Regions from separate parts of the Alkalicoccus luteus genome, predicted to be linked through region 2. Evidence: predicted binding sites of a transcription regulator. Region 2 holds the regulator's gene; each other region holds the start of a gene.

Region 1 (7,793 bases), on a different contig from region 2:
TCGATCAGCCGGAAACACTCGCAACCGCGATCCGGATCGGCAACCCGGCAAGCTGGGATAAGGCAGTAAACGCTGCATCAGCTTCCGGCGGCGCGATTGACTTTGTCACAGACGATGAAATCGTCGCAGCCTACAAGCTGCTCGCGCGCGAAGAAGGCGTGTTCGCCGAGCCGGCTTCTGCCGCTTCTGTAGCCGGCCTGATCAAACAGATCGAATCCGGCGAAATCAAAAAGGGCTCCCGCGTCGTTTCTGTACTGACTGGAAACGGACTGAAGGATCCGAATACGGCGATCGATACCGCTCCTGTGCAGCCTGTCAAGCTGCCAAATGATGAGCAGGTCGTCTTTGATCATATGCTTGGAAGGGTGAAGCAGTCATGAATCAGCAGTGGAAAATCCGCGTTCCGGCAAGCACCGCCAACCTGGGTCCCGGCTTTGACTCCATCGGCATGGCGCTGAACCGCTACTTGACGCTGTATGCAGAGCCGGCTGACGAATGGGTATTCGAAGCGGACTCTCCTCATCTTGAGGGCATTCCCGCCGGAAAAGAAAACCTGATTTATATCATCGCCGAATGGATCGCAGAAAAGTATGACGTCGCCCTTCCCGCCGCCCGCGTCAAAATGGAGAGCGACATCCCTCTTTCCCGCGGGTTTGGAAGCAGCGCCACGGCCATCGTAGCCGGCATTGAGCTTGCGGATGTGCTCTGCGATCTGCAGCTGACGCGCGAAGACAAAGCGCACTGGTCAAGCCTGTATGAAGGACATCCGGATAACGTCGTTCCCTCCATTTACGGCGGGCTCGTCATCGGCAGCCAGTACGAAGAGGACACATACCTTGTGCACGCCGGCGTGCCGGACATTGATCTCGTCGCGGTCATCCCGTCGTATGAACTCAGCACGAAGGAATCGCGCGATACGCTTCCAGAAGGCTTTTCCTATAAGGCAGCCGTCAACGCCAGCAGCGCGGCGAACGTGCTGACCGCTGCCATTATGCAGAACAACTGGGAGCTCGCCGGCAAAATGATGAAAAACGACCTGTTTCACCGGCCGTACCGCCTCCCTTCCATTCCGGAATGGCAGCGGGCCGAAACGCTGATCGACGAGCTTCCGGTATACGGTGCGACGCTGAGCGGCGCCGGTCCGATCATTTTGTTTTTTATCCCAAAAGGAAAAGGCAAAGAAGTGCTGCTCCAGCTCCGTTCCCACTATCAGGAGCAGGCAGTGGAACAAGTCGAAGTCGACGCAGGAGGCTCCTTCGTGGAGGCGATCCCCTGCCGCGAAGCAGTTCGACGATAGAACGTGACGAAAAGCCCGAAGCCGCGCGTTGCGGCCTCGGGCTTTTAATGTGTATGAGGGGGTCGGACGAGATATCGGTGCAAAATGATAAGTTCCGATGCGAACGTGAAAACGTCAGGCATGCAAATGATTAAATTTTCGCTATCGCGAACAGAGGGTGATAACCGTAATAAGATACAGTCCGGAAATGATAAGTTGAGGACGGAGAATGAAAAGTTGGAAGGCTGAAATGAAACGTTTCCGCCCCCAAATAAAAACTTTCATCAGAGAATTCCAGTCATCAGGAAGCTTCCAGCTCCCGGAAGCGATCCGACATTACAGACAGTTGGCTACATGGAGAAAAATACTGCACCTCCTTTCTGCCTCGCTGCATGCGTTTAAGACGAAACATACACATTTTCACAAGGCAGCACGCATGGAAAAACCGGAAGCTTCAGTTGCTCCCGGTTCTCTTTCACTATGCGGCTTTTGGACGGCGGCTCTGCGGCATCCGCTTCTGGATCCAGTCGCGGCCCAGTAGGTGGGTGCGCAGGTAAGGAATCACCCAGCGGTCCCCGCCGAAGCGGCCTGCGTTGGCACCCGCAGCGAGAATGAAGATGGTAACCAGGACGAGCAAAGGATTCGTAGAGATCGTTCCAGCGAACAGGAATGCGAAGTTCATCACGATTCCAAAGAACGCAGCAGCAGTAGTGAACACACCGAGGATCAGTCCCAATCCGACAAGCAGTTCACCCCAGGCGACCATAAAGCTGAAGAGGCCGGCATTCGGCAATGCTATATGTTCAATAAAGGCGTGGTAGGTAGGATATTGTGCGGCAACATCAGCATTGGCTACAACGCCCTGCAGATAGCCGGAAGCATCAAATCCTCCAACTACCTTGCCCCACCCTGCAGTCAACCAGGCCCAACCTAGATATAGGCGGAGAAACGTGAGAATACCAGCAGCAATTCGATTGTTCCGTAAGAAGTCCATAAACATGATTAATTCCTCCTAAGATTGTTATAAGTTTGGTTTGGAAGAAAAGCTGCTCACGTTTCTTGTCCATGATGGACGGAACAAAGTGCTTCCGGCTCTGCGCGCTGGGATGACCGGATGTTAGTTTGTGAATTAGTGAGCAACCTTTCTATAGGTATACTATAGCACACACTTGTGAATTACTGAGCATAAACCTTGTGTCTAATTTGTGAAATATTGAGCAAATAATTCGGCCGTGAAAATCTGCACATTTCTAAACACTTGTTCTTCCCAATCTTTCACAAAAGACAGTTCGACCAGAAGCAAAAGTAGTTAATCGATTTGAATGATTAAATGCTATCCAGGAGACGAAACGCGTTTCATATGAAATAGTGCACGGAACAAACGAAACAATAGTAAATAACCCTTTCTTTTTTACTCACTTACTCCCATAATGTAGTAGGGTTATATTATTTTATTACTAAAAGGGGTTGTCTTTTTGAGGAAAGCAGTTTTTACAACTACGATTGGTGTTGCTCTTCTACTCACAGCATGCGGGGATGCTGAGAATAATGGTAACGCAAATGAGAACGAAGCTAATGCAGCTTTGAATAACAATGAGAACGATATGAATAATGACGATGTGCATGAGGACAATAATGAGCAAGATAACGAGAACGAAGAGTTAGAAGAAGAGAACGAAGAAAATGCTGAAGCTGATGAAGAAATGAACGGAAACGAAGAAGACGCTGCAGATGAAATTGCAGAAGACGGTTGGGAAACAGAAGTTGGGGAAACGATTGAAAATGAAGGTGGGACGTTTACCCTTCATGCAAGACAAGATGATATTGATACAATTGAAACTGGGCCCGTTGTCATTGATATTGAACAAGTAAATGCGCAGTCTGGTGAACTGTCTCAGCAAATGGCTGACATGCTGGAAACGGAAGAGCTTGAAATGATCCAAATGGATCTTACTGTCGAAAACACTGCAGATGAAGATATCACTTTCTACGTTTCTCAAGCAACGATCGCTACGAGTACTGGAGAGCAGCTTGAATCAGATATGTGGCTCTCCGATCATATCGATGGTGACATGATGTCAGGAACTTCTCACAATGGTACCTTCTTCTTCGTATTAGAAAACTCTGCAGCGGAAGATGTTGAAAGCGTTCGAATCACATGGAGCTCCCCTACTAATGAGGATTGGGAAGATATTGGAGAAGATGTAGACATTGAAGTTGAGTTTTAAAAAGTGAAGCCTTTCGAGGCTTTTCTTTTCTCGTTAAAAAGAACGTACGTTCGTGTATTTCAAGTGGAAGGATACCTCTTTAAAACGTGAGTTATACATACAGAGACTTTTAGTTAAACTTCGTGTCTATTTCATTCGCCATCGTATATCGGAAAACAACTATTCAGACCAGTTTAATGAATGTATTGAAGGGAATCTGTAAGGAAAGAAAATTCGCTCCCAAACACTGCTGTTAATCACCTTCTTCGAACATACATTCCAATGAAAAACATAAAAAAACCCTTGTCTATCAAGGGTTTCAGCGTTATTATGTATGGCGACCCTGAGAGGATTCGAACCTCCGACCTGCCGCTTAGGAGGCGGCTGCTCTATCCTGCTGAGCTACAGGGTCATCGAATGTGCCGTCTGCCTGAAAGGGGGAGACGGCACTGTTCATTATAGCGTAATCACCCGGCTTCTTCCACCCGAGGCTACTTGATTAATCCAAACTGGCGCAGGGCGTCTGCAAGTCCGTCCTCGCCTACGTGACCGGTTACGTGGGAAGCAGCCTTCAGTGCTTCCGGCACAGAGTTACCCATGGCAACACTGTTTTTTGTAAAAGAAAGCATTTCAATGTCATTCGGTCCGTCTCCGAATACGTATACATCGTCTCTGGTTGCACCAAGACGGTTCATCATGGCCTCAATTCCAATCGCTTTGGAGCCGCCGGACGGGATGATGTCTGTGGAGACTTCATGCCAACGGATAAAATCAAAGTCGTTGAATTCCTGTTCGTACGGCTTCTCTTCTCCATCGGTGCAGAACAGCAGCGTTTGGTAGATCGGCCGGCTGTTCAAGTACGTATCGTCAAATTCCGGATGATCAAACTTGAGCGATCCGATGCTCTCTTCAATGTGCGGGTGGTGCGGGACGTTTGCTTTCATGTCGCGATGATCCAAGTACACGAGTGGATGGTCATTCGTTTCTGCCATCGCCGTAAGGCGCTTCAGCTCCTCATACTTTAGCGGATTTTCGTGAATCGTTTCGCCTTCAAATTCCACGTATGAGCCGTTAAAGCTGACAAAGGAGCTGATGGAAAGCTTCTCTCGCAGCCGGCTGAACATAAATGGTGCCCGCCCCGTCGCGATCGCTGTATAGTGTCCGGCGTCCTGCAGCTCCTGAATCGCTGCGATTGTGGAATCCGGCAGTTTTTTCTCCTCATCTACAAGTGTTCCGTCTATGTCAAAAAAAAGCAGTTTTCGATCGGCCATCGTCTTCTGTCCCCTCTCTGGATATGGATGCTCCGTCCATTATAAGCCAACTAAACACCGTCGTACAGCGGTTTACAGACAACTTCGTGCAGTTAAGCGTTTACATGTGCGCGGCTTCCGGATAAAATCATTGTAGATTTCCTGCCAGTTGTTATAATAGAAGTTATCAGATTTTTGCGTCAGCAGGAGAGGGTGGAACCGCAGTGCCGATTAATGTCCCGAAAAACCTTCCGGCCAAGGATGTACTGGAAGGCGAAAATATTTTCGTCATGGAAGATGAGCGCGCGACAATGCAGGACATTCGTCCGCTTAACATCGTGATTTTGAACCTCATGCCGGAAAAAGAAAAAACAGAAGCCCACCTGCTCAGGCTGCTCGGAAACTCGCCGCTTCAGGTAAACATTACGTTTTTGCGCACGGTGACCTATCAGCCGAAAAATGTCAGCCACTCGCATCTGGAGGAGTTTTACAAGGACTTTGACAGCATTCGCGAGCACAAGTTTGACGGCATGATTATCACCGGTGCCCCGATTGAGCATCTTTCCTTTGAAGACGTGATTTATTGGAAGGAAATCACGGAGATCATGGACTGGGCGGAGCAGAACGTGACGTCGAGCTTACACATCTGCTGGGGGGCGCAGGCGGCCCTCTATCATCTGTATGGTATTCAAAAGGTGCCGCTTGAACAGAAGTGTTCCGGCATCTTCCGGCACCGGATTGATCCGGCCGTGAAGCAGATCGAGCTGCTGCGCGGCTTTGACGATGAGTTTATCGCCCCGCACTCACGCTACACGAATATTGCCGTCGATTCGACGCTGGAGCATGATGACCTGCTTCTGCTCGCTTCGTCGAAGGAAGCAGGGCCGTTTCTGTTAATGTCGAAGGACGGACGTCACGTCATGGCAACCGGCCATCTCGAATATGATACGGTCACGTTGAAAGAAGAGTATGAGCGCGATCTCGACCGCGGACTGAGCGTGCAGATTCCTGCTCATTATTTTCCGAACAATGATCCATCCGAAGCGCCGATGAACCGCTGGCGCTCTCATGCGCACCTGCTGTTTTCCAACTGGCTCAACTACTACGTTTACCAGCAGACACCGTTCGAATGGAATTGATCGTCTCGCTCCGGCCGCGTGCCGGGGCGTCTTTTTTGTATAAGGGGTTGTTTCGGTAATCGAAGGTCCTGTTTCATTCTGCCTGTAACGGGTATAAGAGCATATCCACATCACTTACAGGAGGAATTTTATGGGACAAATACCATCTAACTATACAATGATGCAATTTTTTGAATGGCACGTACCGAACGACGGCAAGCACTGGCAGCGTCTGAAGGAGCACGTGGAAGAGCTTCAGGGTGTTGGCATTAATGCTGTCTGGATTCCACCAGTAACAAAGGCAATCTCCCAGGATGACAATGGCTATGGCGTGTATGACCTTTATGATCTCGGAGAGTTTGATCAAAAAGGGACGGTCCGCACAAAGTACGGCACGAAGGAAGAGCTGCTGGAAGCGATTCATGCCTGTCACGATCATGATGTGATGGTTTACGCCGATATTGTGATGAACCATAAAGCCGGCGCAGATGAAACGGAAACGTTTGAAGTCGTGGAAGTTGACCCGGACAATCGCACCGACGTAATAAGCGATCCCTATGACATCGAAGGCTGGACCAAGTTCACGTTTCCCGGACGGGACGGCGAACACTCTGACTTCATCTGGCACTACTACCACTTTAATGGAACGGACTACGATCAAGCGGAAGAAAAGGATGCTGTCTTCCGGATTCTTGGCGATGGGAAGGAATGGAACGATCACGTCGATGATGAATTCGGCAACTACGATTATCTCATGTTCGCAAACATTGACTACAATCATCCGGAAGTTGTGGAAGAGACGTTGAACTGGGCAAAATGGTTTGCCGCTGAAACAGGCGTCGACGGCTTCCGACTCGATGCGATCAAGCATATTAATCACAACTTTATCTCTGACTTCATCTGGCAGGTACGGGAAGAACAGGGCGGCGGCTTTTACTTTGTCGGCGAATTTTGGAATCCGGACGCGGAAGCGAAAGAAGAGTTTTTGGAGTACGTCGACTACAGCATCGACTTATTTGATGTTGGTCTGCACTACCGGTTTCACGAGGCTTCAGAAAAAGGTGAAGACTTTGATCTGCGGACCATTTTTGAAGGGTCACTCGTGGAAAAGCATGAAGCGAACGTCGTGACGTTCGTCGACAATCATGACTCACAGCCGGGCGAATCGCTCGAATCCTGGGTCGATGACTGGTTCAAGCCGATGGCCTATGCTCTTATTTTACTGCGCGAAGACGGCTATCCGTGCGTCTTTTACGGCGACTACTACGGGATTGACGGCGATGAACCGATCGACGGTAAAAAGGAGATGCTGGATCCGCTCCTGCACGCCCGTAACCAGTACAGCTACGGCGAGCAGATCGACTATTTCGATCATCACAGCACCATCGGCTGGGTCCGGCTCGGTTCAGAGGACCATCCCGACTCCGGCTGTGCGGTCATTATGACGAACGGAGAGCCGGGGTCGAAAACGATGAACGTCGGCGAACACCGAGCCGGTGAAATATGGCATGATCTGACCGGCAGCGTAGAAGATGATATTGAAATTGATGAAGAAGGCAATGCAGACTTTCCTGTAGACGGCGGGAGTGTTTCTGTCTATGTAAAAAAAGAGTAACACCGTGCGTCTTCACCCATAAAAAGAGGCGCCGCTTCCTGACAGCGGCGCCTTTTTTCACGTTATACCGGTTCTTTTTCAAAGCATGCCTTATACAAGCTTTTGACGGCTAAATCGGCATCTTCTGCATTTACGCCAAACATCATGCTCACCTCAGAGGATCCTTGGTTGATCATCTTAATGTTCACGCCCGCTTCTGAGAGGGCCGTCGTCGCCTTAGATGCGACACCGACCGTGCTTGCCATGCCTTCTCCGACGACCATGACCATGGCAAGGTTCCGCTCGACATGCACCTCCTCCACATCGAGCTCTTCGCGAATCCGCTCG
Region 2 (7,793 bases):
TATAATGTGCATAAGTCTGGGGATAACGTTGATAACTGTGAATAGGTGACCATTTTTGTATTGACGCGCCATATTTTCTGTGAGTAACTTTGTGAACGTATGCAGCCTGTGGACAACACAAAAAAAGAAACGGCGATTATTCGCCGTTCCTGCGTGTTAATCCAGCTGTTCCTGCAGCTTTTCCCATTCATCCATCCATTGTTCGAGACGTCCGTTTACGTGTTCAAGCTGAACGTTCAGCTCCAGCGTACGCTCGTGATCCTGATAAACATCAGGTTCACACAGAAGCGCTTCAATTTTTTCGATTGCAGATTCTTCCTGCTCAATCGCCTTTTCCAGTTCTTCAATTCGCCTTGCAAGCTGCCGAACTTCCTTTTGGCGGGCCTTTCCGGCTTTAAAATCAGCTTTGGCAGACGGCGGTGCAGCTGCTTCAACCGGTGATTCTTCCGCTTCGATGCGGGCAAGTTCCTGCTGCTCCTGCTTTTTCGCCGCATAGTAGTCATAATCCCCGAGATAGCTGATTGCGGCATTGGTGGTCAATTCAATTACTCTTGTCGCCATCCGATTAACAAAGTAGCGGTCGTGCGAGACGAACAGGATCGTACCAGGGTAGTCAATGAGCGCATTCTCAAGCACTTCTTTGCTGTCGAGATCGAGGTGGTTGGTCGGCTCATCGAGAATGAGCAGATTCGCTTTTTTCATCATCAGCTTTGCAAGGGCCACCCGGGCCTTTTCGCCGCCGCTTAAATCCTGTACATGCTTCAAGACGTCGTCTCCGCTGAAAAGAAAGTTGCCGAGCACCGTTCGAATATCCTTCTCATTCACATGTGGATACTCATCCCATAGCTCCTGCAGCACGGTTTTATTAGAGGTCAGCTCCGTCTGCTCCTGATCGTAATAGCCAATAGAAACGTTGCTGCCAAGCCGGATGCTTCCTGCATGCGGCTTCATCGCACCGGTGATCGTCTTGAGCAGACTCGATTTGCCTATTCCATTTGGTCCGAGCAGTGCTACGCTTTCGCCCCTGGTCAGCTGGACTGAAATGTGATCAATCAGCGGCTGTCCGGGCTTGTAACGGACCGACACGTCATCAAGCTGAAGCACGTCGTTCCCGCTCTGCCGGTCAATTTGAAAGCGGAAGGAAGCTGATTTGTCGTCATCCTTCGGCCGGTCCATAACGTCCATCCGCTCGAGCTGCTTGCGGCGGCTTTTGGCGCGGTTGCTCGTGGAGGCACGGGCCAGGTTACGCTGGACGAAGTCTTCCAGCTTCTTTTTTTCCTCCTGCTGCTTTTCGTATTGCTTCATGTCGAGCTCGAGCTGCTTCGCTTTTTGGTCGAGATAGCTGGAGTAATTGCCAGTAAAACGGCGCGTGCGCTGGAAGGACAGCTCATAGACCGTATCCACGACTTTGTCGAGGAAATAGCGGTCGTGCGATACGATAAGTACAGCACCGTCATAGCCGCTTAAATAGCCTTCCAGCCACGTCAGCGTCTCAATATCCAAGTGGTTGGTCGGCTCATCAAGAATCAGCAGATCCGGCCGTGACAGAAGCAGCTTCCCGAGGGCAAGCCTCGTTTTCTGACCGCCGCTGAGCGACGAAACCGGCGTATCATAATCAAACGACTGAAAATGCAGGCCCGTCAAAATACTGCGGATATCGGCTTCGTATTGGAAACCGCCGCGCTGTTGAAACTGAAGCTGAAGCTGGTCATATTCTGCGAGCACTTTTTCGCTGCCTTCGGCCATTTTCTCTTCGAGGCGTCGAAGCTCCTGTTCCATCGCGCGCAGATCGGTGAAAACCGTCAGCATTTCTTCCCAGATCGACCGTTCCGACTGCAGTCCGCTGTCTTGAGCGAGATAGCCGATCGATACCTCTTTCGGGATCATAAGATGCCCGTCATCATGATCGTATTCGCCGGAAAAGACGCGCAGAAGCGTAGACTTTCCAGCTCCATTCCGGCCGACGAGGGCGATCCGTTCCCGGCTCTTAATTTCCATTTTCACGTTAGCCAGCACCTGTTCAGATCCAAAAAACTTGGACAGCTGCGAGCATTGCAGTAATATCATGGCGGTTCATCCTCTTCTGTCAGTTCATTCTTCTCCTTCTCCAGTGTACATGAGCTGCCTTGCACAGGCAAAGCATGCATTGAAAAAGCGAATAGTGTACAATGGATGGTGGAAATGTGAGGTGGAAGCATGAGTGACTTAACACACTTTAATGAAGAAGGCAGGGCGCGCATGGTGGATATTTCCGATAAGGAAATCACAAAGCGGACAGCCCGGGCGCTTTCAAGCGTGGAAGTTAATGAAGAGATATATACGAAGATCCGCGCCGGGCAAATCGGCAAAGGAGATGTGCTGCAGGTGGCGCAAATTGCAGGCATTATGGCAGCTAAAAATACGGCAGACATCATCCCGATGTGTCATCCGCTCCCGCTTTCAGGCGTGGATGTTTCTTTCGACTGGATTGTGAAGGAGCAAACATATACACTGAAGATAGAAGCAGCTGTTAAAACGACAGGAAGAACAGGTGTCGAAATGGAAGCGTTAACATGCGCATCCGCTGCAGCGCTTACGGTTTACGATATGTGCAAGGCCGTTGATAAAGGGATGGTCATTGGTCCGACCTACCTGAAAGAAAAGACAGGCGGCAAAAGCGGCGACTTCTCACGAGAGAGCAGCGACCGCTAAAGGACAGGGGGATATGGAATGATGGATATTGATCAGGCAAAAATACCGCAGGCGACCGCTAAACGGCTGCCGCTGTACTACCGCTTTTTAGAAGGACTGCAGGCATCCGGTAAGCACCGCGTGTCGTCGTCTGAGCTGAGCGAAGCAGTAAAGGTGGACTCTGCCACGATCCGCCGCGATTTTTCCTACTTCGGTGCGCTCGGTAAAAAAGGCTACGGCTATAACGTCAGCTATCTGCTTTCGTTTTTCCGCAAGACACTCGACCAGGATGAGCTGACACAGGTAGCGCTCATCGGCGTCGGAAATCTAGGCACAGCCTTTTTGAAGTACAACTTCAGCAAAAGCAATAATACCCGGATCGAGATGGCGTTTGATGTCGACGAATCAGTGGTTGGAGAAGTGATTGGCGAGGTGCCGGTGCATCATTTTAAAGACCTCGGCAAGCATATTGAAGGAAAAGTGGAAGTGGCGATTCTGACTGTACCATCCCAGCATGCACAGGGGATTGCAGAGGAGCTAGTGGAAGCGGGCATTAAGGGTATTCTAAATTTCACGCCGGCAAGGCTGTCGCTGCCGGATCACGTCCGTGTCCACCACATCGACCTCTCCGTTGAGCTGCAGTCGCTGATTTACTTTATGAAGCATTATCCGCTTTCATGATAAAGCTGAAACCGAGCCGTCCCGGAAACGGGGCGGTTTTTATGATGGAGGAAAGCCGAGGGTCTCAATCGCTGCTCGGGGCAAAGGGCCATGCATTATGATAGGATAGAAAAAGATTCGTTAATCGAAAGAAAATGAAGGTGACATCATGGCACGTATACCTCAAAAGTGGCTCGTCGTCATATCAGTGCTGCTCGGTACATTTACAGTCATTTTAAATAACAGTATGTTGAATCCGGCTGTCCCGCACCTAATGCAGGTGTTCGACTCCGGAGCCGTCGCGACAGGCTGGGTGATTACGATCTTTATGGTCGTCATGGGCATGACGATGCCGCTCACCGGCTATTTAGGTGATAAATTCGGCAAAAAGCAGCTGTTCATGGTCGGGCTCGCAATTTTTTTAACCGGCTCCGTTCTTGGGTCCATGTCGTGGGACTTGAGCTCGCTCATCTTTTTCCGCGGGCTTCAAGGCGTCGGGGGCGGCATTATGATGCCGCTCTCGCTCGCGCTTATTTTTGAAGTGTTCCCAAAGGGAGAGCGCGGGCTTGCGACCGGCGTCTGGGGCATAGCCGCCATGATGGCGCCGACCATTGGACCGACGCTTGGCGGAATAATTATCGAATTTGGCACGTGGGAGTGGCTCTTTCTCTGCAACCTGCCAACCGGGATATTAGGTCTCGCCTTCTCCTGGCGCTATCTGCGGCAGACGAAAAAGGTGGATGATATCCGCTTCGACCTGCCGGGCTTTCTAACAGTGACGGCCGGCGTCGGCGCGATTCTATTTGCGCTCGGGCGTATGAATGAGCTGGCTCAGCTGTATAATCCGGTCAATCTCTCACTCGTGACGGTCGGGCTTGCTCTGCTTGTTCTGTTTACGCGAATTGAGCTGAAAAGTCCCCAGCCGCTGCTTGATCTGTCCGTGTTTCAGGCAAGGGCGTACACCTACAGCGTTGTGGTAGCGATGATCAGTTCGATTATGCTCTTCAGCGGCATCTTTTTAATCCCGCTGCTCATTCAGAATGTCTACGGCCTAGGTGCCGTCATGACCGGTCTGGCCTTTTTGCCGGCAGCTCTTTTATCCGGCATCTTTATGACGGTCGGAGGGAGGATGCTTGATAAGATCGGTCCGGCTCTTCCTGTCACCGCCGGACTGTCGATCATGGCTGTTGGAACGGCTGTGCTCGGATTCATGCAGCTGGAAACAGCGGTCTGGATTGTGATTGCGGTGAACGCGGTTCGCGGAATCGGCATGGGGCTTGCACAGATGCCGGCGACAACAGCCGGTATGAACGCGATTCCGGAAAAATTTGTGTCGCGCGGTTCAGCTATGAACAACGTATTCCGGCAAATGAGCTCAGCGTTTGGTATCGTATTCGTTTCCATCTATTTTGAAGTGCGCCGCGGTCAGATTATGGCCGTAAACGGCAGCACGATTGAACAGGCAAGCCTGACGGCAATCAACGAAGGCTTTCTGATCGTTGCCGTACTCGGATTCCTTTCGATTCCGGCAGGTATTCTGCTCGGGCAGGAACACAGGCGCCAGCAGCGTCAGGCATAAACCGCCATACCGGCGCGGGTGATCTGGGAACCGATCCGCCCGCGCCCTTTCTGAATCAGTCCTTCGCGGTCCAGCTGTTCAACGATGCGGCGGATTTGTTGCAGGGTGAGGGGGGCAGCCTCCTGCTCCAGCTGTTTTAAGCTTTTCCGTGTACCGTCGCGAAGCAAATCCAGAATAATCAGGTGATCCGGCGTTAAGCTGCTTGCAGGACGGGCAAACACCGTGGCCGGCAGGTCATCGGTAGAAATAACGTCACCGCCAAGCGTCACCGCGTAAGCAAGACAGCTTTTCAGCTCGCGGATATTGCCTGGCCAGCTGTAGGAGGTAAGCGCCTCCAGCGCAGCTTCCGACAGAGCATTGCCCTCCGGCAAAAACGCTTGCACGAGAAGCGGAATATCCTGCGTACGCTCGCGCAGCGGCGGAATTGTCAATGGGAGGACGCGCAGCCGATAGAACAAATCAGCACGAAAGCGTCCCTGCTCAACTTCTTCATCCAACACCTTGTTCGTTGCTGTCACAATTCGCACATCAACCGGAATATTGCGGCTTCCGCCGACGCGGCGGATTTCGCCCTCTTGAAGCACACGCAGCAGCTGTCCCTGCACGTTTGGGCTCAAATCCCCGATTTCATCCAAGAAAAGCGTGCCGCCTGAGGCAAGCTCAAACAGACCGCGGCGGCCGCCTTTTTGCGCACCGGTAAACGTCCCCTCTTCATAGCCGAACAGCTCGCTTAACAGCAGGCTTTCTGTCATGGCACCGGCATTCACCGCGAAAAAGGGACCTTGCCAGACAGGAGAGTTATGATGCACGGCATGAGCGAACAGCTCTTTACCGACGCCGGTTTCTCCTTGCAGCAGAACCGGATGGAGCGAGGCGGCCATCTTCCTGGCTGCTTCTTTTGCCCGGACCATCTCCGGGTCGCGTGCAATAATGTCATCGAGCGTATACTGCGGCCGGAGACCGTCCTGCTTGGCGCGCTTTGCCGTCTGCTCAACCTCAAAGGCTGTCTCCACACTTTTCATGGTCATGATTGTGCCGGAGCCGGTGTCCGTTTTATACAGCACATATTCGTCATCCTCTCCTGACACCGTCTGGCGGCTGTCATCGCTCGTCAAAAAAGGCCCGACAGGTGTAGAAACGAGCATATCTACAGCACGCCGGCCGAGCAAGGTCGTTTCCTGCATGCCGCAGAAGGCTGCCATACGCTTGTTTGCTGCAGTGATCAAGCCTGCTGTGTCAACGGCCAGAATAGCGTCATCAACCTGATCGAGCAGATCATGGTAGTGACTCATGAGCGAGGACGTCTGTTCTTCTTCTTCGATGAGCCGCCGCTGCAGCCGAACGATCGTCTGGAGATAACGCTCCGACACTTGAGAGGCAAGCGGAAGCTCAAAGGCATCGACGATATCCAGCAGTGTTTTCATGCTGAAGGGACGGACGCCGATATCTGCAATCGTGGATATAGATGGGGGGCATTTCTCCGGCTCGCCTGGTGTAACGGCGACTGAAATACCATCGTAATACAGCTTGGACGCTTCAAGCGGCACAGGGGTCAGATGGGTCAATCCAAGCTGGAACATCGATTCAGCTGTTTCCCGAATGGATTGCGCATCATCGTTTACAATTAAGACGCGCCCTGGAGCGATATGAAGCAGGTCGTTGATGGCCTCTGGATCGATCGTGCGGATTCCTGTAATGGAATGGATGTCTGCAGATGAAACCGTATGCTCCCATTCCTGCCGTACGGAATCGGAGGAAAAGACGAGCACTTCAGCTTGGTGAAGCCACTCTGGTTTTCGTGTTTCATCAAGCGCACAGGAGCGGATCGGTAAAAAATCGCCAAGCAGCTGGCGCAGCTGGTAAAAGAGGGCATCCTCTGTTTTCTTGCTTCCTGCAATTAATCCAAGCATAGAGATTCTCCTTTTTATATGTTGTTCTACATTCTATCATAAAAACATATAAGGACTATCAAGCTTAGATCAACGATTCCCGCAGAACATAGTCGATTTCAATTTAAAAAGAGCAATGGCTGCCTAAACCTCGTCAGGCCGGCTCCGATTCAGCCAGCGCCGCTTCTTTTTGGCGTTTGAGGGAAGCTGTGCAAAAAAGTTGGCATCTATTTTGCAATTCATAAACAGCAATCTTGAAAGGAGTGGGAAAGATGCCGAAGAAAGGAATTCAAATGCCTCATACGTTTGTGATCATTTTTGGCGTGGTGGTGCTGGCAGCACTGATGACGTACTTGATCCCGATGGGGATGTTCGAAACAGAGGAAGTTACATATGACAACGCCGGGCAGGAAGATACGCGTACCGTGCTCATTCCGGATACGTTTGAGTACGAAACCGATGAAGCAGGAGAGCCTGCCCGCGAAGGAGTCAGCTTATTTGAGCCGTTTGGCGGCGCCGGATTTTTAAACTACATGTTCGAAGGACTCGTTTCCGGGGATAAATGGGGCTCGGCTGTCGGAGTCGTCGCCTTTATTCTTATCATCGGCGGTGCCTTTGGCATTATTATGCGGACGAAGGCGATTGATCAGGGAATCTTAGCGGTGATAGATAAGACGAAAGGAAGAGAAGCGCTGCTGATTCCCGTCATGTTTTTCTTTTTCTCACTGGGCGGTGCCGTGTTCGGCATGGGGGAAGAGGCGATTGCGTTTGCGATCATTCTCGTGCCGCTTGTCATTGCACTCGGCTACGATGCGATCACCGGCGTGATGATCACTTACGTGGCAACCCAGATCGGTTTTGCTACGTCGTGGATGAATCCGTTTGGTGTCGCTATTGCCCAGGGAGTTTCCGACGTGCCGGTGCTTTCTGGAACGCCGTTTCGCATGCTCATGTGGGCTGTGTTCACCGGTGTCGGCATTGCCTATACAATGTGG
Region 3 (7,793 bases), on a different contig from region 2:
GAGCGGCAAGCTCCTGCGGCGGCTGCCGTCCTCTCGTATCGGAGCTCATTACGCTGTTAAAAAGCGGTGCACTGCAAGATGAACTGCCTTCCGATGCTTTCTGTGACTGCACTGATCAAAGTACGGACGCAGTAGCCTCTGCTATCATAGCCATGAATGCCGAAACGCCTGAGGCCGTTAGGGAGGCACTTGGGTTTTCTAACACCGGCTGCAGCTTCTGTCGCGGAGCCATCCCTTACATGCTTCATCTGTTTAAACCGGAAACCGGTCTCGCGTCCTCTTCCGTCCTGACGGAAGAGGACGCGCATGAAACCGTCTCTGTCACGCCACAGCTTCCTGGCGGAACACTGACCCCGGCTCATCTGCAGCAGTTTGAACATGCAGTCCGTCAATTTCCACATGTGACGATGCAGCTGACGAACGAACAGCGGCTCTTATTCTCGGGTATCCGCCGGGAAGAGTCTGACGCATTTATCCGCTGTATTGGACTGGTTCCAGAACCCGTCTCCTACAACCGATTCAGACCGGTTTTGACGAGCGATACAACGGCCCGGACACTCGCTGGCAGTCTGGATCAGCATCTGGGCCGGGTGCCGGCTCCCGCTGACGTCAGCATTGAAATCAGCAGCCGGCCGCTATCCCCTTCCGCGCACATATCGATTGCGCACTCCGATGCCGGATGGGATATTTATCTCGGCTCAACCGACAAACAGCTGTTTTACACAGCAGGTACCGATATTTTTACGTTTATCTGCTCACTCGCCCAATACTACCGGGAGAGCGCCTATTACACAGAATCAATTGACAGCTGGGCCTTGCGGATTGGCTTTGTCCCCATCCGGGAAGTTTTGCTTGATGAGGAAAACTGCCGCCTCCTGCTCAGCCGTCTGCAGGAAGCGCAGCAGTATCTGGAAAGGAGCACCGTATGAAACATTCTCTTCTCCATTATTACCGCGAGAAACAAAAACAGTCTGAATCTGAAAAAGTGTACGACACCCAGTGTCCCTTTTGCAGTATGCAGTGTAAAAAGAAGGTAATCGAGCAGTCTTTTGTGACGAGAAAACAATATAAAACAGAAGGCGTCGACAATCCCGTTACGAAAGGACGCCTCTGCATGAAGGGGATGAATGCCTATGCCCATGCGGTACATGAGGATCGGCTTATGCACCCAGTTCAAAAACAGGCCGATGGCTCCTGGAAAGAGGTTTCCTGGGAAGAGGCGCTTGCACTCGTTCGTGAGAAGTTTCAGTCGTTGCAGCAGCAGTATGGGTCGGACAGTGTCGGTGTGTATGGGAGTGCTTCCATTACCAACGAGGAATCCTACTTGCTTGGAAAGCTGGCGCGGGTTGCCTTGAAAACTAAATATATCGATTACAATGGAAGATTTTGTATGTCCTCTGCTGCGACAGCAAGCAAGGCAGTGCTTGGCATTGACAGAGGACTGACGAACGCACTGTCCGATATTCCTAAGGCACAGGTTCTACTGCTTTCCGGAACGAATATTGCGTCCTGTCAGCCGGTGATGATGCCTTATTTGGAGGAAGCAAAAGCGAACGGTGCATTTATTATCGTCATCGATCCTCGGAAAACCGAAACGGCCGCTATCGCCGATCTGCATCTGGAGGTAACCCCGGGGCGGGACGCTGCTCTCACGAATGCCATGCTTGCTTCCCTGATGCAGCAAGGTCTTGTGAACGAATCGTTTGTGAAAGATCGTACAGAAGGCTGGCAGGAGCTGCAGCCCCATTTACAGAGCATTTCCATAAAAGATGCAGCTGACTATGCAGGGGTTGAGGTTCAGAAGATCAGCGACGCCGTGCGTATTTTCGCTGCTGCTGAAACCGGTATGGTACTGACAGCAAGAGGGGTCGAACAGCAAACGGACGGACATATGGCGGTACGCAATCTGCTGAACCTTGTTCTTTTGACCGGAAAAATCGGACGGGAAGGCTGCGGATATGGCGCCGTAACCGGTCAGGGAAACGGACAGGGCGGCCGGGAGCACGGACAGAAAGCCGATCAGCTGCCGGGCTACCGGATGATCGACAATCCGGAAGACCGGCAGCATATTGCAGACTTCTGGGGCGTTCCGGAAGAAGAGCTGCCCGGCCGCGGCGTCTCCGCGTATGAAATGATGGAGAAAGTAAAGGAGCGCGACATTCGCGGCATGCTGCTAGTCTGCTCCAATCCGGTCGTTTCCAATCCAAACGCCTCGTTTATTAAAGAGGCACTGGAGACGCTTGATTTTTTCGTTGCAGTCGACCTGTTTATTTCCGAATCAGCCCAGTATGCCGATTTAATTTTACCTGCTGCTTCTTACCTCGAGGATGAAGGGACGATGACGAACCTGGAGGGCCGTGTCACACTGAGAGAAGCGACGAAAAAACCACCCGGCAGCACAAAACCGGACTGGAAAATCATCTGCGAGCTGGCTGAAGCACTCGGTGCTGCCGAACATTTTCCATTTCGTTCAGCCGAAGAGGTGTTCAATGAACTGCGGCACGCAAGCCGTGGCGGGGCAGCTGACTACTACGGCATGACGTACGACCGGATCCGTCGTGAAGAGGGTTTGTTCTGGCCTTGTCCGGACCTGGACCACCCGGGTACACCACGTCTGTTTGCCAACAGCTTCGGCAGGCCAGATGGACGTGCACTGTTAACCGCTGTTGACAGTAAAGCCGTACAATCGACTTCTATACCGACAGAAAAGCATCCGCTCCTGCTCACGACCGGCCGCGTGATGGCGCATTATTTGACTGGAGTCCAGACACGGCGCAGCACGAAGCTTGCCGCCCGTTTATATGAATCATTTATCGAGCTGCATCCGGCGACTGCAGACACCTACAGCATTGCAGAAGGAGATCTGGTGGATGTAATATCGGACGCAGGCTCCATCACGGTCCGCGCACAGCTTACCGCCGACATCCGCCGCGACACCGTTTTTGTCCCGTTTCACTGGGCGGAACACCAGAACGTCAACATGCTGATACCGGGAAAGTTAGACCCTGTCTCACGCATGCCCGGCTACAAATCAACACCCGTTTCGATCAAACGTCACGAGCCTGCTCTGCAAACGACTGAATCTTAATCAGTTACTCAGCAGTTGCAGCAGATTGCACGAGAGAAAGGGAGCTCCCTTCTTTCGTGCTTTTCGTGCGTTGCCGAAGTTACGCTTCCCTAATCCGTATATGAATAGGCGCTGATATGTGAACAACAGACTGCCTAAAGGAACTGGAAAGCTGTCTTCCACTGGTCTTCTCTTTCCAGATTGTCAGCAGCATTTTTCACTCTTACCTAGCTCAGCTCATGATGTTCTCTTTGCACAGATACATTCTTCACATCGTTTGCTGCTTATCCCCCTTCGATTTGTCCAACAGAAAAAAAGCTGTTGTCGAAGAACCGGAAACAGCGGCTGCTTGTAGATGAAGTACAAGAAGTAGCATGTTGTTTCGTTTGGGTGTAGTTCCCTTCTGCTTACGAAGCCTGTCGTAGGCTTGCCTTCAGCTATTGCTACGGACAGTCCCCATGCAGGATGGGAAAAGCGTAACGCAGGATGGCGCGGCTTCACTAGGACTCCGTTTTCTCGAAAAAAGCCTTCGCAAACCAGTCCAGGCTTTCGCTTCTGCATCCAAATCGGTATTTATCAGCCTTGCGCCAGGTATAACCAGGCGTTCAAAATATACTGCCAGCTGCTGACATAGAAGGCCTTCACTACGGGATGATCAGAACGAGGCGAAGATCAAGCGCTTCTGACGAAAGAAGCGATTAGCTGAGCCCGTGCCTCCGGAGAGTGAGTGTATGCAGATGTAGCCAGATGCAACGTTTATACATCACAATGACTTTTCCAGCAGAAAAAAGCCGCTGTTTCCGGAGAACCGGAAACAGCGGCTGCTTTGCGTCCCTTAAATTCTGACAGATTTTCTCGACAGCTTCCATTCCCGCTTCCATTCAGCCTGGGCAAAGGTCAGCAGACCGAGAGCAAATACAGCGGCGAAGGAAAACACAATAAATCCTGAACCGTATGTGCCAGTTACATCGCGAAGAATGCCGAGCACGTTGGGCAGGAAAAAGCCTCCTACCCCTCCGGCAGCACCGACGATGCCGGTAACCATGCCAATCTCCTTCTGAAAACGCTGTGGAACGAGCTGGAACACAGCACCGTTCCCCATCCCGAGACAGCCCATACCGAGAAACAGCAGTGGCAGGGCAACTGCCAAAGGCGGCAGCAGGGCGGTTCCCATCATACAGACAGCGACGCCGATAAACAAATACTGCAGTAAGCGGACGCCGCCGATTTTATCTGCGATCAGTCCTCCTACTGGTCTTAAAAAGCTGCCGGAAGCGATGACTACCGATACAAGATAACCGGCTACAATGCCGGACACGGCATATTCAGAAGCGAAAAAGTAGCTTAAAAAGCTTGCCAGCCCGACAAAGCCTCCGAACGTTACGCTGTACAAAATACAGAAATACCAGGCGTCCTTTTCTTTCAGTACGGAAAAGTAATCCTTTACCGGCTTTGGAGCAGGCTGATTCGGCGGTTCTTTAGCGAGAAAGATATAGGTCAGGAGCACAAGCGTCAGCGGGATCAGGGCAAGCCCGAATACACCGTTCCAGCCGAACACTTCCGCAAGTCCTGGACCAAATAGTGTAGCAAGCAGTGTACCGCTGTTCCCTGCTCCGGCGATGCCCATCGCCACTCCTTGAAGATGCGGCGGATACCAGCGGCTTGCCATTGGCAGTGCAGCACTGAAGCTAGCTCCAGCGACCCCGAGCAAAATACCAATCATGTAAAGCTCTGCTACCGTCACACCGAACTGCCAGCCCCAGAAAAGCGGGATCATCGTAATGATCATGCCCCCGATCGAGGTTTTCTTCGGTCCAAACCGATCGGTCAGAATACCGATAACCACTCTGAAAATCGAACCGGCGAGAATCGGGACTGCCACTATAAATCCAATCTGGCCTGCCGATAAGTTGAAGTCAGCGGTAATATACACCCCGAGCGCCCCTAAAAGCACCCAAATCATAAAGCTGATATCAAAGTATAAAAATGCAGAAAGCAGCGACGGAGCATGACCACCTTTTCGTAGATCCGACAGTTTCACGTTTCAACACTCCTTCATCAATTTGTCCTCTGCATTGTGGCAGTCCAAGCTGTGAATATCATCACATGTGTCAGGTAATATCACATGTTTTTTGAATTATCTGATATCTAAATTTCCGGATAAACCCTTGTCCCCCAACGTGTTTCACTGGCTTCAAACATGCATATATTATCTATCTTTTATCCTCTTGCTTCCTTCTTTCCGTTTATTACCTACAAAAATAATGCAGGTCAGCTACAGGCAGATATCTATGCGGAAATGATGGATGAAAACGCCTTCCATGTGAAAAAACGACTGTATATGCCTGTATATGATGCGATGGAATATTCTGAAATTATGCTGTCAGAAAGTCTTACAACAAAGTAGTATTAAAAATACATCTATTTTATCATGAAGCCTATCAGTCACCCGGAGCCGGGTGCCGTATTTTATTGACAAAGGAGTCGTTCCCATGAACGGAAAAGTCTATTTAGTCGGTGCCGGTCCAGGAGACCCCGACCTCATTACAGTAAAAGGAAAGCGCGCTTTGGAGCAGGCCGACTGTATTGTTTATGACAGGCTGGTCAGCCGCGAGCTGGTAAACGAAGCTCCCGAACACGCGGAACGGATCTTCTGCGGTAAATGGTCCGGTCTGCATGCAATGAAGCAGGAGGAAATTCAACTTCTGTTAGTGGAAAAGGCACGCGAAGGAAAAACGGTCGTCCGCTTGAAAGGCGGGGACCCCTCGATGTTCGGCAGAGTCGGCGAAGAAGCAGAAACCTGTGCCGCAGCCGGTGTCCCATTCGAAATTGTACCAGGCATCACCGCTGGTACAGGCGCAGCTGCTTACGCAGGCATTCCGCTGACTCACCGGGAATACAGCTCATCTGTTACGTTTGTCACTGGTCACTGCTGCTCAGATAACAGCGACGTACAATGGCACGCACTCGCACACGCAGCCGATACGATCGTTGTATACATGGGAGTGAAGCAGCTGCCGGTCTTTTCCGAGAAGCTGATCAACGCAGGCCGCTGCGCCGATACCCCGGTCGCCTTTATTGAACAAGGAACCACCAAGAATCAGCGTACGATCCGTTCCACACTCGGAAGTGGAAGCAAGGACGCCGCAGCCGCAAACTTACAGGCTCCTGCACTCGTCGTCATCGGCGAAGTCGCTGCGCTTCACGATTCGCTGTCCTGGTTTGAAAAACCCGCTGCACCGTTTGAAAAAGTCGTATAACTAATTACTGCTGGGAGGAATTATGTAATGGAAAAGCTCGTCTTAATCGGAAACGGCATGGCCGGTATCCGCACACTGGAAGAAATCATCAAACGTGATCCGGACAGATTTGAGGTCACGATTTTCGGAAAAGAACCATACCCGAACTATAACCGGATTTTACTCTCCTCTGTCCTGCAGGGAGACAGCAGCGTGGAAGATATCATTCTGAATGACTATGACTGGTATGAAAAAAATGGCTGTAACCTTCACTGTGGAGAAGAAGCAGTTCAGGTCGATACCGAACAGAAGGTCGTTTATGGAAGCTTCGGAACTGAAGCGGCTTACGATAAGCTTATTTTCGCCACAGGCTCTGATCCATTCATGCTGCCAATTGACGGGGCGGATAAAGAAGGTGTGATTGCCTTTCGTGACATCAAAGATTGCGAAGCGATGATTGAGACTTCTAAAACCCATAAACGCGCGGCGGTGATCGGCGGCGGACTGCTCGGACTGGAAGCAGCACGCGGGCTGCTCAACCTGAACATGGAAGTCGACGTCATTCACCTGCCGGAATTTCTCATGGAGCGCCAGCTGGACGAGCCTGCAGCTGCGATGCTGCGGGAAGAACTGGAAGGCCAGGGCATGCGCTTCCATATGAATAAGCAGACTGTCAAAATCCGAGGAGAAGATCGCGTTTCCGGACTGCTGTTCAAAGACGGCACTTCCCTTGATACCGATCTCGTTGTCATGGCTGTCGGCATCCGGCCGAACGTCGCCCTTGCCGCTGCTTCAGGTCTGGAAACGGATCGGGCCATTTTAGTCGATGATCAGATGTGCACGAACGTGCCCGACGTATACGCTGTTGGTGAATGTGTCGAGCACCGCGGAACGGTTTACGGACTGGTCGCTCCCTTGTATGAGCAAGGTTCCGTACTCGCTGATCATTTGGCTGAAACAGCAGAAAGCGCCTATGAAGGCTCGCTTATGTACACGCAGCTTAAAGTATCAGGCGTAGACGTTTTTTCTGCTGGAGAATTTACAGACGGTGCTGATACGAAGGCGATCCGCGTGCATGATGAGTTTGAAGGAGTCTATAAGAAGGTCGTCGTCCGCGGCGGCAGCGTGATCGGTGCTGTCTTGTTTGGAGATACGTCCGATTCACCACGGCTGCTCGATATGATTAAAAAGCAAACTGATATTTCCGAGATGGATAAAGCAGCGATCCTTCCTTCAGAAAAGCGGGAAGCATCAGCTGAAAGTGCTGTCGTCAGTATGGCAGAGGATGAAACGATCTGCGGCTGTAACGGCGTATGCAAAGGAGACATTGTCGCAAGTATTCAGGAAAAGGAGCTCTCTTCTCTGCAGGAAGTTACCCAGCACACAAACGCCGGGCGCTCTTGTGGCGGGTGTAAGCCACTCGTTTCCGAACTGCTGGAGCTGACGCTTGGCGATGCTTTCCGTGAAGCCGATCAGAAGGAACCGAT
Region 4 (7,793 bases), on a different contig from region 2:
TCACGCGAATCAGCTGTTTTTTAAGAAAAAACAGAATGAAAGCGTGTTCATTCGTCAGACGAGTGCAAATTCCTTTGCTTATTTTCGCGGTAGGCGTTAAAATGAAGGGCAGTATCAAGCTAATTACGAAGAGCTTAGGGAGGGTCCATGTATAATGACAACGATCGATAAGCAGGCACTTAGTCATGTAAAGGCACAGGACGCGGAACTTTTTGAGGCAATGGAGCTGGAACTGAAGCGTCAGCGCGATAACATCGAGCTGATCGCATCCGAGAACTTTGTATCTCGTGCAGTAATGGAAGCGCAGGGATCGGTTCTCACGAACAAATATGCAGAAGGATATCCGGCGAAGCGCTATTACGGCGGCTGTGAGCACGTAGACACCGTCGAAAATATCGCGCGGGACCGCGCCAAGCAGCTGTTTGGGGCAGAGTATGCCAACGTGCAGCCGCACTCCGGCGCCCAGGCGAACATGGCTGTTTACTTTGCCTTTTTGGAGCACGGCGACAAAGTGCTCGGCATGGATCTGAACCACGGCGGACATTTAACGCACGGAAGCCCGGTCAACTTCAGCGGAAAGCAGTATGAGTTTGTCGGCTACGGCGTCGAGCCGGACACCGGTAAAATCAACTATGATACGGTGCGCGAGCTGGCGAAGGAGCACAAGCCGAAGATGATTGTTGCCGGTGCAAGCGCCTATCCGCGTGAAATTGACTTCAGCATCTTTAAGGAAATCGCGGACGAAGTCGATGCATACCTGATGGTCGACATGGCCCACATCGCAGGACTTGTCGCAACAGGCGACCACATGAACCCGGTGCCGTATGCGGACTTTGTGACCACGACAACGCACAAAACCCTTCGTGGACCGCGCGGCGGTATGATTCTCGCCAAAGAAGAGTACGGTAAAAAGCTCGATAAAGCGATTTTCCCTGGTCTGCAGGGCGGACCGCTCATGCACGTCATCAGCGCGAAAGCTGTCGCATTCGGCGAAGCGCTTCGTGACGACTTTAAAACGTATTCCCAGCAGGTGAAGAAAAATGCGGCAGCGCTCGGCAAGGCGCTCACGGACAACGGGATCGATCTCGTCTCCGGCGGCACCGACAACCACCTCGTGTTGCTCGATCTGCGCAGCTTGAACCTGACAGGAAAAGTAGCGGAAAAAGCGCTCGATGAAGTGGCCGTTACGACGAACAAAAACGCCATTCCATTCGATCCGGAAAGCCCGTTTGTCACAAGTGGTATCCGTATCGGTACAGCAGCGGTCACCTCCCGCGGCTTCAAAGAACAGGAGCTGACAGAAGTAGGCGAAATCATCGCTTCTGTACTGAAGGATCCGGAAAACGAAGCAGTGCTCAAAGAAGCGCGCAGCCGCGTGGCGAAGCTGACTGCTGCCTTCCCAATGTACGAAGACGAATAGGCGCTGAGCCCTGTTTCGGGGCTGTCCATCCATCGTGGAGGACGGCCCCTTTTTTATGGAAAAGAAAGGGACGAAGCAGCGGTGGCAAGCGCTGCGGGGCAAAGAAGACCAGGTTTATGCTGCTCTTCAAGCAGCGCGAGCCGTTCATTTGGCAGGTGCATGCGTGATCAGCTCTTGCAGAGAGGGCCCTGGTACGGTAGAATACGCAAAGGAAACGAAGCTGAGGAGCGTGAAAATGATGGCAAAAGTATACGTGTTTGACCACCCGTTGATTCAACATAAACTTTCTTACATCCGCAATGAGAAGACCGGCACGAAGGAATTTCGCGAGCTGACAAATGAAATTGCCGGTCTCATGGCGTTCGAAATCACCCGCGAGCTGCCGCTTCAGGAAGTACAGGTGCAGACGCCGGTGGCAGAAGCAACGTGCCACACGATCGCCGGCAAAAAGCTTGGCATCGTTCCAATTCTGCGCGCCGGTCTCGGCATGGTAGACGGCATGCTGGAGCTTATTCCAGCTGCAAAGGTCGGCCACGTCGGTCTCTACCGTGACCCGGAAACGCTCAAGCCGGTCGAATATTACGTGAAGCTTCCAAAGGACACGAGCGAGCGTGACTTTATCGTCGTTGACCCGATGCTTGCCACAGGCGGATCGGCGATCGAAGCGATCAACGTCATGAAAAAGCGCGGCGCTCAAAACATTAAGCTTATGTGCCTCGTCGCTGCACCGGAAGGCGTCGAAGCGATGAAGGAAGCCCACCCTGATGTGGATATCTTCCTCGCAGCACTTGATGAAAAGCTGAATGAAAAAGGCTATATTGTTCCAGGTCTCGGCGATGCCGGCGACCGTTTGTTTGGAACAAAGTAAAAGTCGCAAGGCAGAAGCTCTGTACGAGGGCTTCTGCTTTTTTTATAGTGAAAAACGATTAATGAAAGTGTTCAACTTTTCGGAGTAAATCATCAACATTGCCTGCAAAAGCTTCAACTTTTCCTCTGAAAGCTTTATCATTGGCAGGCAGCTGTTCACGAGCATCAACGTAAGACTGTTATAACGAAAAAAGCATCATTTACACCCGGCAAATGATTAACTTCAGCATGCAAACATTCAACTTTTTCTGCACCGCCCAAATAAGCGCCTGCTGCCGACACCGCAAACCGTGTTCTTCTTCAAAATAGCAATTTTCCTACCCTCTTTATACAATCGTAAACCACATTCTGGCTTATCTGCCGAATGGATTTTCCTGTAAGCCGGCAGAATTCCTGCTGTCACAGGCAGAGAGCCTGATTCTTCACAAAAAATTCACATTTAATTTTCTCCCACATATAAAAGACATTTTTCACAATCTTATGTATAATAGGAGGCGTGCGAAAAAGGTTTGGGACGGAATCCGAGGGGTTCTGACGAGGCAGTCGGACATTGCACAAGCCCTTGATACGTCGGCATTGTTGACGTTTTCACTGTGTTGACAGACAGGGGGGCGTGTTGTACGATGACTAAGGGTATCGGGTGAACAATCCATTTTTTTGTGAGCGGGGAGTCATGCGGTATGCCGAACGAGCCAAAGCGATCACCTTATCGATCCGTTTTGAAAGCCTTTGCGCTTATGTCGACGATATCCTCCTATATAATAGGAGCGGTATTGGTAGGTGTCTTTGGTGGCAGATGGCTCGATCAATGGCTAGGAACCGGCAGCGTTTTTCTGATCACTCTGCTTCTGGCAGGACTGATCACAGCGATGTACGGCATTTACACCACAGTGATGAGATTTACGGAGGACAACGATGACAATAATGTATAACCTTGCCAGACGCTACACAATTTACACGGCGGTTATCATCGTCCTGTTACTCATGACTGCTGCGGTGACGTCGTTTTCGACGTTTTTCCTTGGAATGGCATTCGGTACGGCGGTTAGCCTGCTGAATCTCATCAGTACATATTTCCAGACGAAGCGGGTGCTCGACTCGCACGCTTCGGGCAGGTACAGGTTTTCTATCGGAACGCTCGGCAGGATGGTTGGTGTCATCATCGCATTAGTTATTGCGCAAGCTTTTCCCCAGTATTTCGATATGATTGGTGTAATTGCAGGCCTCGCAGTTACGTATGTCATTCTTCTGATTGATCCCATTTTCCAAAAAAAACATTTCCAGTAGTGCGGCTTTTGCAAAGCGGAACCGTCTGAAATGCATCAAAGAGAGGTGAATTTACGATTGGATAATCAATTCTTAACGGTCGATCTGTTTGGTATTCCGTGGATGACGGTCAACGTGCCGAACATTCTGCTGATAACCGCAGCGATGACCATCGTCTTTTTCGTCGTATTCTTTATGACACGGCGCATTGAGATGTATCCGACCGGCGCGCAGAATGCCATTGAGTATCTCGTGCAGTTTATCAAAAACATCATCAGCAGTACGATGGACTGGGAACGCGGCAAAAATTTCTTTATGCTGGGCATCACGCTCATCCTCTACGTGTTCGTTGCGAACATGATGGGTGTTCCGTTTGAGCTTGCGACTGCCGGAGAGCACTACGTCTGGTGGAATTCCCCGACATCAAATCCGGTTCTGACCCTTTCGCTTGCCCTGTTCGTGATCCTGCTGACGCATTATTACGGCATTAAGCTGAAAGGTCCGAAAGAATACGGAAAGGATTATCTCCGTCCGGTCGGCTTCTTATTACCATTTAAGCTGATTGAGGAGTTTTCCAACACGGTCACGCTTGGTATGCGACTTTTCGCAAACATTTATGCGAAAGAAGTTATTATCGTCATGCTCGTCGGCCTTGGTACGTCAAGTTTGTTCTGGGTGTTCGGTGCGTTTCTGCCGCTCGTTATTTTCCAGGCATTCAGTGTCTTCATTGGTTCCCTTCAGGCCTTCATCTTTGTCATGCTGACGATGGTGTACATGGCCCACAAAGTAAACGAGGAACACTAATTTTCGTGAATAATGACCCTGCAAGGGCGTATTCTTCATACATCTATCACACATAATTCTAAGGAGGATTTTCAGAATGATTGAAATTGGTCTTATTGGTATTGGTATTGGTCTAGCAGCTGGACTTGCAGCTATCGCAGGTGGTATCGGGGTTGCTATTGTTGTTGCAAACACGCTTCAGGGTGTTACTCGTCAGCCGGAACTGCGCGGTCCGCTTCAGACTGTTATGTTCATTGGTATTCCGCTTGTTGAGGCCCTTCCGATCTTTGCGATCGTTATCTCCTTCCTGCTCCTTGGTCAAATGTAGGTTAACACATTCTAACTGGCGGAGAAGTTTTAACTCGCTTCGCCATTCCTTATGTAGATAGAGGGGTCCAGCTCGTCTGGATTCCCTTTTCCCACAAGACAGCTTAGGAAAAAGGAGGCGACCCTGTTGTTTGATATCAATGAAATTGAATGGATTAATGCGCTTTATCAAATAGCAGCATTTTTCGTTCTGCTTCTCCTGCTCAAGAAATTTGCCTTCGGTCCTGTTATGGGAATGATGGAAAAGCGGGAAAAACATGTAGCGGACCAGATCGCTACGGCAGAAAAGAACCGCGAAGAGTCTGAAAAGTACCTGCAGGAGCAGCGTGACGCCATTCAGACAGCGCGTGAAGAAGCGAAAGAAATCGTGGAAAACGCGAAGAAATCAAGTGAAAACCAGGCGGCGGACATCATGCAGAACGCGCGCCGTGAATCAGAACGAATGAAAGAAAACGCGAAACAGGAAATCAACACAGAAAAAGCACAGGCTATCTCCGCGCTTCGTGAGCAAGTTTCCACCCTGTCTGTCCTTGTCGCATCCAAGGTAATCGAGAAAGAGCTGGATGAACGGGAACAGGAGAAACTCATTCAGGAAACACTTAAAGAAGTTGGCGAAGACCTATGATGAGACATCCAATCGGTGTGCGTTATGCCACTGCGCTGTTTGAACTGGCGCAGGAGCAGGGGACGCTGGACACAACTCTGGAAGATCTTGATACCGTAGCACAGGTTACGCAGGACACGAACCTTCTTGACGAAGTGTTCCGCCATCCAAAGATGACGAACATCCGTAAAAAAGAGATCCTCGACCAGGCCTTTTCCGGCAAGGTCAGCCAGCAGGTGATTAACCTGCTGAAGGTTCTCGTGGACAACCAGCGTGAATCGCTGTTTACGGCCATTGCGGACAACTTCAAGGCGCTGACATATGAAGCGCAGGGAGTTGCTGAGGCGGTCGTACATTCAGCCAAGCCGCTCAGTGAAACTGAAAAGAACGCCGTGGCAGACGTATTTGCCAAGCGTTCTGGAAAGCAGAAGCTGACGATCCATAATGTTACGGACAAAGACGTCATCGGCGGGCTGCGCGTACGCATCGGAGATACTGTGTATGATGGCACTGTCGCGAATCAGCTTGCACGCATTCATGAACGCATGACTGCAGGCATCAGTAGATAGGGGTGAACGATATATGAGCATCAGAGCCGATGAAATCAGTTCGCTGCTGAAGCAGCAGATTGCAGGCTATGAATCTGAAATGGAAGTAAATGATGTCGGTACCGTCATCCGTGTCGGGGACGGGATCGCCGTTGCTCACGGCCTGGAGAACGTTATGGCCGGAGAACTGCTCGAGTTTTCCAATGGTGTCATGGGAATGGCCCAGAACCTCGAGGAGAACAACGTAGGTATTATCATTCTCGGACCGTATGTTGATATTCGTGAAGGAGACGAAGTCAAGCGTACAGGACGAATCATGGAAGTACCGGTAGGGGAAGAGCTCCTCGGCCGCGTTGTCAACCCGCTCGGTCAGCCGCTTGACGGCAAAGGCCCGGTAGCAACATCCAAAACACGCCCGATTGAAAGCGCCGCTCCTGGTGTCATGGACCGTAAGTCCGTACACGAGCCGCTTCAGACAGGCGTAAAAGCAATCGATTCCCTCATTCCAATCGGCCGCGGACAGCGTGAGCTGATCATCGGGGACCGCCAGACTGGTAAAACAGCGATTGCCATGGATACGATCATCAACCAGAAAGAAGAGGACATGATCTGTATTTATGTCGCAATTGGTCAGAAGGAATCAACCGTTGCAGGCGTGGTAGAAACACTTCGCCAGCACGGCGCACTCGATTACACGATCGTCGTTACAGCAAGTGCGTCCCAGCCGGCACCGCTTCTTTACCTCGCGCCGTACGCCGGGGTTTCCATGGGTGAAGAGTTCATGTACAACGGCAAGCACGTGCTTGTTATTTACGATGACCTCACGAAGCAGGCAGCAGCCTACCGTGAGCTTTCCCTCCTGCTCCGCCGCCCGCCGGGTCGTGAAGCATTCCCAGGGGACGTTTTCTATCTTCACTCTCGTCTGCTTGAGCGTGCTGCAAAGCTCAGCGACGACAAAGGAGCAGGCTCTCTGACTGCACTGCCATTCATTGAAACACAGGCAGGCGATATCGGAGCTTATATTCCAACAAACGTGATCTCGATCACAGACGGTCAGATCTTCCTGCAGTCCAACCTCTTCTTCTCCGGGGTACGCCCGGCCGTTGACGCAGGTCTTTCCGTATCACGTGTAGGTGGTTCCGCCCAGATTAAGGCGATGAAGAAGGTAGCTGGTACGCTCCGTCTTGACCTTGCCTCTTACCGTGAGCTTGAAGCATTTGCGCAGTTCGGTTCCGACCTCGACGCCTCGACGAAATCGAAGCTCGACCGCGGTGCCCGTACAGTAGAAGTGCTCAAGCAGGGCCTCAACCAGCCGCTTCCGGTTGAAAAGCAGGTCTTCATTCTGTTCGCACTGACGCGAGGACACCTTGACGACATCGAGGTGGAAGATGTACGCCGCTTTGAAGCGGAGCTGTACACGTTCCTCGAGCACAATAAAAAAGATCTTCTGTCTCAAATCAAGGACACCGGCGCGCTCGCAGAAGACGAAGCGATGACAGGTGCGATTGACGAATTCAAGAAGACGTTCCAGTCCTCAAACTAATGTAAAGACAGCGGGGGAGGCAGTCCTCCCCGGCTTTTCCGCAGTAAAGGTGGTGAAGAACGTTGGCATCTCTGAAGGATATTAAAACGCGGATCGGCTCCACGAAAAAGACAAAGCAGATTACGAAGGCCATGGAAATGGTTTCCGCTGCCAAGCTTAATCGTGCCCAGGGGAAAGCTGAACAGTTTCAGCCGTACCAGGCCAAAATCCGTGAGGTAGTCGCAAGCATCGCCAAGGGCTCTGAAGATGTGTCCCACCCGATGCTTCAGGAGAGACAGGAAATCCGCAAAACCGGCTACATCGTCATCACGTCCGACCGCGGACTTTGCGGCGCATACAACAGCGGACTTCTCCGTGAAACGTACCAGCTGATCCAGGAGCGTCACAGCTCCGAGGAGGAGTACGGTCTCGTCGTCATCGGAAAAGTCGGCCGCG

The links. The regulator Rex, encoded in region 2, represses fermentation and respiration genes when NADH is low (regulators of the CRP and FNR family bind a similar motif). The targets are predictions, from matches to a motif close to TTGTGAAATATTTCACAA.
Region 1: a site for Rex is predicted at 2,480-2,497, ahead of ACSZLD_RS10760 (DoxX family membrane protein). Genes of this name have one in related genera too.
Region 3: a site for Rex is predicted at 5,158-5,175, ahead of ACSZLD_RS07785 (nitrate/nitrite transporter). Genes of this name have one in related genera too.
Region 4: a site for Rex is predicted at 2,709-2,726, ahead of ACSZLD_RS11300 (AtpZ/AtpI family protein). Genes of this name have one in related genera too.

The regions. Positions count from the first base shown of each region.
Region 1 covers NZ_JBPZEY010000007.1:47,050-54,842, reverse strand. Annotated here, with positions in the region: gene thrC (threonine synthase) at 1-380, shown strand, start outside; gene thrB (homoserine kinase) at 377-1,297, shown strand; gene ACSZLD_RS10760 (DoxX family membrane protein) at 1,755-2,276, opposite strand; gene ACSZLD_RS10755 (hypothetical protein) at 2,752-3,504, shown strand; tRNA gene ACSZLD_RS10750 (tRNA-Arg) at 3,819-3,895, opposite strand; gene ACSZLD_RS10745 (Cof-type HAD-IIB family hydrolase) at 3,975-4,754, opposite strand; gene metA (homoserine O-acetyltransferase MetA) at 4,958-5,872, shown strand; gene ACSZLD_RS10735 (alpha-amylase) at 6,012-7,466, shown strand; gene ACSZLD_RS10730 (aspartate kinase) at 7,529-7,793, opposite strand, start outside.
Region 2 covers NZ_JBPZEY010000020.1:8,860-16,652, forward strand. Annotated here, with positions in the region: gene ACSZLD_RS16500 (ATP-binding cassette domain-containing protein) at 157-2,067, opposite strand; gene moaC (cyclic pyranopterin monophosphate synthase MoaC) at 2,197-2,691, shown strand; gene ACSZLD_RS16510 (redox-sensing transcriptional repressor Rex) at 2,713-3,351, shown strand; gene ACSZLD_RS16515 (MDR family MFS transporter) at 3,500-4,909, shown strand; gene ACSZLD_RS16520 (sigma-54 interaction domain-containing protein) at 4,900-6,819, opposite strand; gene yfcC (putative basic amino acid antiporter YfcC) at 7,071-7,793, shown strand, end outside.
Region 3 covers NZ_JBPZEY010000004.1:308,150-315,942, forward strand. Annotated here, with positions in the region: gene nirB (nitrite reductase large subunit NirB) at 1-929, shown strand, start outside; gene nasC (assimilatory nitrate reductase catalytic subunit NasC) at 926-3,088, shown strand; gene ACSZLD_RS07785 (nitrate/nitrite transporter) at 3,903-5,108, opposite strand; gene cobA (uroporphyrinogen-III C-methyltransferase) at 5,560-6,327, shown strand; gene nirB (nitrite reductase large subunit NirB) at 6,355-7,793, shown strand, end outside.
Region 4 covers NZ_JBPZEY010000007.1:175,345-183,137, forward strand. Annotated here, with positions in the region: gene glyA (serine hydroxymethyltransferase) at 155-1,420, shown strand; gene upp (uracil phosphoribosyltransferase) at 1,659-2,288, shown strand; gene ACSZLD_RS11300 (AtpZ/AtpI family protein) at 2,968-3,219, shown strand; gene ACSZLD_RS11305 (ATP synthase subunit I) at 3,203-3,574, shown strand; gene atpB (F0F1 ATP synthase subunit A) at 3,632-4,357, shown strand; gene atpE (F0F1 ATP synthase subunit C) at 4,434-4,664, shown strand; gene atpF (F0F1 ATP synthase subunit B) at 4,791-5,288, shown strand; gene ACSZLD_RS11325 (F0F1 ATP synthase subunit delta) at 5,288-5,836, shown strand; gene atpA (F0F1 ATP synthase subunit alpha) at 5,850-7,358, shown strand; gene atpG (ATP synthase F1 subunit gamma) at 7,421-7,793, shown strand, end outside.